DNA from 2 places in the Enterococcus montenegrensis genome. Region 2 is predicted to be linked to the other one. Evidence: riboswitches for the same ligand, from Rfam matches in the RefSeq annotation. Region 2 holds a riboswitch; the other holds the start of a gene.
What was found. Region 2 has a riboswitch for fluoride ahead of P3T75_RS07380 (chloride channel protein). Riboswitches for the same ligand answer to the same signal wherever they lie in the genome.

Region 1: another riboswitch for fluoride. It lies ahead of eno (phosphopyruvate hydratase); the one in region 2 lies ahead of P3T75_RS07380 (chloride channel protein).

Annotation. Positions count from the first base shown of each region.
Region 1 is NZ_CP120467.1:2,441,963-2,445,393, forward strand. Features, by position in the region: gene eno (phosphopyruvate hydratase) at 183-1,454, opposite strand; fluoride riboswitch at 1,546-1,606, opposite strand; gene P3T75_RS11750 (ABC transporter ATP-binding protein) at 1,769-3,431, opposite strand, start outside.
Region 2 is NZ_CP120467.1:1,520,155-1,523,585, reverse strand. Features, by position in the region: gene nifJ (pyruvate:ferredoxin (flavodoxin) oxidoreductase) at 1-100, shown strand, start outside; gene P3T75_RS07385 (hypothetical protein) at 160-501, opposite strand; gene P3T75_RS07380 (chloride channel protein) at 491-1,771, opposite strand; fluoride riboswitch at 1,859-1,932, opposite strand; gene P3T75_RS07375 (L-lactate dehydrogenase) at 2,080-3,039, shown strand; gene P3T75_RS07370 (hypothetical protein) at 3,152-3,289, shown strand.

The DNA.
Region 1 (3,431 bases), 920 kb from region 2:
AGGTTGTCATAGTCTTCAGTCTTACTAAACCGCTGATAAAGGGACGTTCCTAACAAAAGTATTCAACTACAGCCTGAAAAAGCCCGGAAACAAAGTAATCTTAAAATTGGTTTTTAATAATTTTTATCCGTTTATTCTTGAAGCTAGTGATGAAATGTCCTTTTTAAACTTCTTACTATCTTCTATTTCTTAGGAAAATGTGCTAGTTTAGCGTAGCCTTCCAATTCTTCTTCAATCCGTAAAAATTGATTGTATTTTTCCACTCGTTCACTGCGGGCCATAGAACCTGTTTTAATTTGTCCGGCATTCATTGCGACAGCAAAGTCAGCAATATAAGTATCACCAGTTTCTCCTGAACGATGGGAAATCATTGTATTGTAACCATTTTGGCGCGCCAATTTAATAGCTGTAATGGACTCAGAAACTGTGCCAATTTGGTTTAGTTTGATTAAAATTGCATTGGCGACGCCTTTATCAATGCCCTCTTTAAAAATAGTAGGGTTGGTAACAAAAATATCATCGCCAACTAGTTGAATGTTAGCCCCCATCGTATCCGTTTGTTTTTTAAACCCGTCCCAATCATGTTCGGAAAAACCATCTTCAATTGAAATAATAGCAGGGTATTTCGCTACTAATTCTTGGTAGTAGGTTAACATTTCGTCACTGGACATTTCTTTGCCTTCAAAGTTATATTTATGGGTATCCTCATTATAAAATTCGCTTGAAGCTGGATCTAGCGCAATCGCAATTTCTTCTTTTGGCATGTAACCAGCAGCTTTAATTGCTTCATACAATGTTTCGATAGCAGCTTCTGTACTACCTAGTTTTGGCGCAAAGCCGCCTTCATCCCCAACCGCTGTTTCAAGGCCTTTTTTAGCTAAAATTCCTTTTAGTGTGTGGTAGATATTGGCAATCTTTTCTACTCCATCACGGAAACTTGCTCTTTTAACTGGCGTAATCAAAAATTCTTGAACATCAATGCCCGAATCTGCATGGACACCACCATTAATTACGTTAAAAAATGGTTGTGGTAATTCTAAATCAACACCACCTAAATAACGATACAAAGGTTCCTTTTTGCTAGCGGCAGCGGCTCGACTAACCGCCATCGAAACACCTAAAATAGCGTTAGCACCCAACCGACTTTTATTGGCTGTGCCGTCTAAATCAATCATGATGTGATCAATTTTTTCTTGATCAAATGGACTCAACCCAACTAGTGCATCTTTGATTTCTGTGTTTACATTGTTCACTGCTTTTAAAACACCTTTGCCTTGCAGGCGATCACCGCCATCGCGCAATTCGACAGCCTCACGATCGCCAGTTGAAGCTCCTGATGGCACTTGTGCACGTCCTAATGTTGCATCAGATAAAATGACATCGACTTCGACGGTTGGGTTACCTCTTGAATCAAAAACTTCTCTTGCTTTAACATTTTCAATCACTACTGACATGATAATTCCTCCTTAGATTCTTTGGGTGGCAAAATTTGAAATGCAAAAAAACACCTGTTGTAAAAGTATTTGAAAACATCTCAAATAAACTCTTACAACAGGTGTCATCAGCCATTTCAGCACTTATAGGGAACACCATCCCTTTACGTGAAAATAATATCGCCATTTTCAAAAATTGTAAAACAAAAAGACTTTTGCTTTTAATTAGCCGTAAATTTCAAATTTTTCCGCTAAATAAATAAGATGAAATTTAAGTAACGGTTTAAACTGTTTCATAAATTTCATCTTATCACTAATGGTTACGCTAGACTTTTTTAATCTACGACTTGTTCATTTACATATTTGGCATATAAAGGATGCGTCATAATTAACTCACGGTGTGTCCCACTACCTGTGACTTCTCCATGTTCGATAAAGTAAATTTTATCTGCGTCAACAATCGTTGATAGGCGGTGCGCAATTACTAATGTTGTTCTTCCTGCCATTAACTGATCTAATGCTCGCTGTACTTTTTCTTCTGATTGGGAATCTAAACTTGCGGTAGCTTCGTCTAACATCAAGATATTCGGATTGCGTAAAAAGGCTCTGGCAATCGCAATTCGTTGCTTTTGTCCGCCGGATAATTTGACGCCCCGTTCGCCAATTTGCGTGTCCAATTGATCAGGAAAATCGCGAACAAACTGATCCGCATACGCTAATGACAAACCTTCCCACATTTTTTCATCTGTTAATAACTGATTTAAACCATATTGTAAATTGTCTCGAATACTACCGGCAAAAACCGCGCTATCTTGTGAGACATAGCCAATTTGTGAACGCCAATCTTTCAAAGACAAATCATTAATGTTTTGTCCGCCAATGGTAATGGTGCCCGATTTTGGTTCATAAAAACGTTCCAACAGACCAAAAATCGTTGACTTACCTCCGCCACTAGGTCCGGCAAATGCCACCACCGTATTAGGTTTAGCTTCAAAAGAAACATCTTGTAAAATCACTTTTGATTCATCGTAACTAAAAGATAAGTGATTTGCTTCAATCGTTTTACCTGTGACAGCGATATTAGTATCCACTGTAATTGTTTCCGTTGGCGTTTCTAAAATTGCTTGAATCCGTTCTGTTGCCCCCATTGCTTTTTGCACTTGAGAAAAGAAGGTAGCAAAGCTAGCAGCTGGTGTAATGATATTGAAGAGATACAATAAGAAAGCGACCAATTCACCACTCGTTAGTGTCCCTGCTTGCACCCGCACTGCGCCATAACCTAAAATACCAACAAATAAACCTAACATCGTCGTCATCATTACCGGTTGCAAAACAGCTTCAACTTTGGCATCTTTTAAACCCAGTTTAAAGATTTTATCAATATAGCGACCACCATTTTTAATTTCATAGCTTTCACCATTACTGGATTTAATTAAGCGAATCTCAGATATCTTCTCTGTCGTATCCGCATTAAAATCTGCTAACGCACCTTGCATTTGGCGCCCAATTTTCATCATCACTTTTCCAATTGGCATCATCACTAACATGACAATGGGCACAGATATAAACATTAGCGCCGCCATTTTCCAGTCCATGATAAATAAGATAATCACCGAGCCAACTAATTGAATAGCCCCCGTAATAAAATTAGGAAATTGGGTCGTTACCAAGTCCTTGATTACACTGGTATCGTTCACCAAACGAGAGCTACTTTCACCAGATTTATGGTCGTCATAATATGCGACAGGCAAATGTAACAAATGGTGCCATAATTTTTCTCGTAATGTTTTGACAGAGCTTTCCCCGACATAACGTAAAAAATAACCGCCAATTGCACCGAAACCTAAATATACGATAAACGCCAGCACCAAGACGGCAACCATTTTGCCATCGATTTTTGCTAATTCACTCGTATCTACTAATCCTTTTGTTAACTGTGGCACAACAAGACTCGCACCACTCGTGATTAAGCTTAGTAATAAACCAAAAGCAAAAAGT
Region 2 (3,431 bases):
ATCATCAACTGAAGAGGTGGATGAAATGTTAGAGCAAACGGTTCAAGATATGGAAGAAAGAACCGGAGTATACAGCCAATTAGCAGATTTGAAGAAATAGTAAAAAGCCAGTTTTGCCGTAAGCAAAGCTGGCTTTTTTTTTATAAAAGAAGTTTATGTTTAATCAGTAATTTCACGAATGGAGAAGCTAGCTGATTTAAACAAATGATGATTTATTACGAAGACTTTATCGTGCTGTTCGTGAACTTTACCAATTTCATATTTAATAATTTTTTCTTCGCCAGCTTTTAAGATATGCTGGGATTGATAGGGTTTAGTATGTTTGGGATTATCTAACCAATTTCTGGTGTCTAAACTATAGCTGTTATGAATTGCCTGCACCGTACCATCAAAGACTTTGATGTGAAAGTACCTTGTACCGGTTTTGTTAAAATGCAAAGTATGAAGACGCTTATTGCCAAATAATTTTGTGAGGAAGATTTTTTCCGGATTAGTTTTCATTTGAGGCTCCTTTTTTGGGAATTTCAGATAAGCGATAGCCAACGTGCTTTTTTAAAAGAACAGATTTTGGTCGCACAATAAGTTGAGACGTATAAATCCCTTGATGACCGGATATGAAATAACTAATAAAAGCACTTGCTACATAAAAAGGCAGCATTTTTGCGCCGAATAAGTCAATCCCCAACATAATTGTCGTTAAAGGAGCGTTAGCAGCACAACCGAAGACACAAATCATACCAATGGCAGCAAATAAGCTAGGTGAAAGTTCAAAACTGGTAGCAATTCCAGATCCTAAAGCAGACCCGATATCAAATAATGGTGTCACTTCACCACCTTGAAAACCTGCCCCCAAACTTAAGCTAGTAAACAATAATTTAAACAAGGCCTGTTTTACAGATGCAAGTCCTAAAAAGGCATCCTTTATCATCCAAAGGCTCAATCCTTCATATTTTTCTCCTTGCAAAAGGAGCATTAGGATAACTACAATCGCACCTGTAACAAATGCTCGTATTAAAAAATGGGGCAGAGCTTGGCGATAAAATTTTTTAAAGCTGTGAGTTAAGTAGGCAAACAGTCGTCCAGCTAAACCAAAGGCAATGCTTGCAACAATAAATACTAAAATAAAGCGGGGCGTAATGCTTGTTAATTCCTCAATATGATAATGACTATGACTGGTACCCCAAATTAACGCTGTAAAATTGCCGACGTATGCAGCTGTAAAGCAAGCTAGTAAAGCGTTGCGCTCTATTTTTCCAATATACGCCATTTCCATGCCAAAAAATGCTCCAGCTAAAGGAGTACCAAAGATCGAGGCAAAACCGGCACTGATACCCGCGTGAATTAATAGTTTGCGGTTTTTTTTATTTAATTTTAATTGTAAGCCTAATTTGTTTGAAACAACACCGCCAATTTGTACAGCACTGCCTTCACGACCAACAGAGGCACCAAATAAATGGGATAAAATTGTAAAGATAAAAGTAAAAAATCCCATTCTGACTGGTACACGAGCTTCTTTTTGAATACTTTCAATAATCAAATTGTTACCCTTATCTGCGCCTTTGCCATAAATTTGGTATATATAGGCAGTTAGGACACCCAGTATTGGTAAAAAATATAGGAGATAGGCATGGCTATCTCGGAAACTTCCCACCCAAGCTAAACCGGCTAATAAAAAATGAGAGACGGTCCCGGTAATAAGTGCAACAATGAAAACCGCACCGTAAAAAATGCCACTTTCTTTTACCATTTTTACTACTGCTTTTTCGAACATTTAAATCCCCCTAAAAATAATGTGGTGAAATATCTGGGTTGATGTTTTCGCAAAATAAACACAAAAAAAGCTAATGGTTCTACAAATAAACTTGCAGAAGTCATTAGCTTTAATAGCGGTTTTGGATAATTCCAAGGGAGAACATCATTCCCGAGATATTTAACTGTTGTTAGTTTAGCGAAAAGTAGTATTCAAGTCAAGAAAATTTCAGAAAATATTTTTTGACAGTGAATAACGTCAATGCTTTGTCAGTTTGACGCGCTTTTGATAACATGATGATGTATTCAAAATAAATTTGAGGTGAAGATATGCGAATAAATAAATCTAAAGTTGCAATTATTGGTAGTGGTCTGGTGGGTTCTTCAACTGCCTTTAGTCTCATTACCCAAGGTGTTTGTGATGAGGTGTTAATGGTTGATATAAATGCTGAAAAAGCGTCAGGTGAAGTACGGGATTTGCGAAATTCCATTCGTTTTTTAGGTCGGAATGTGCGGGTAAAAGCTGGCACATACACAGATTGTGCAGATGCAGATATTGTCGTTATTACTGCCGGTGCACCGCCAAAAACAGGACAAACGCGATTGGATACCTTAGATATTAGTGCCAAAATCGCTAAATCAATTGTGGAACCTGTCATGGCAAGTGGTTTTGATGGAATTTTTATTGTTGTTTCTAATCCAGTCGATATGTTAGCACATTTGGTTTATAAATTATCAGGGCTACCCAAAAACCAAGTTATTGGTTCTGGAACTTCTGTTGATTCCGCTCGGTTACAAAACTTTTTAGCAGATTTAGTTGATGTTGATCCGAGAAGTGTATATGCATACGCTCTAGGTGAGCATGGGGATTCTTTAATGGTACCTTGGTCAACGGTAACGGTAGCGGGAAAAACATTTACGGATATCATCGCTGATAATACGGAATTAGTAGGAGATGTAGACTTAGATGAGATAGTTTATAAAACTACACAAGAAGGTTGGGAGATCTATAACCGTAAAGGAACAACTTATTATGGGATTGCATCTGCCTGCGTGGGGATTATTAAAGCTGTTTTATATGACGAAAACTCAATTGTTCCGGTTTCAACTTTATTGGAAGGTGAGTACGATGAAACAGGAATTTTTGCTGGTGTTCCAGCTGTTTTAAATCGCTCGGGTGTTTTTGATATCTTAGAAATTCATATGACTGCAGAAGAAGAAGCAAAATTCCATCACTCTGCAACGGTTATTCGGGAATACACAGAAAAAATTCAAAAGTATGAAAACTAGTCTGAATTTTTCCTGTTGCGCATAAAGTAAAAAAAGTAAATCACATAAATTAAATGGTTAAATCGCCATAAGTTGAACAAAAAATAGTATCCGATTTTTAGGAGGTCGAAATTTGAAAGTAGAAGTTAAAAATAAAGATTTCCATTATCAATTGACTTTTGAAAGAAAAACCATTGAAAATGTCACCTTGATTGTCTGTGGCACAATTTTATTAAAAAAGTTAATCAAAGGTTGGCGTAAGAAACGATAGTAGAAAGGGATATTACATTACAAAATGGAGTAACAAAATAATATTTTTGTAATTTTTAGGTTGAAAGTAAGGCTTTCATTTTACGATTAATGTTTTCTTAATTTTTATCACTTAAATTATGGTTGTTATATGACAATTGTCA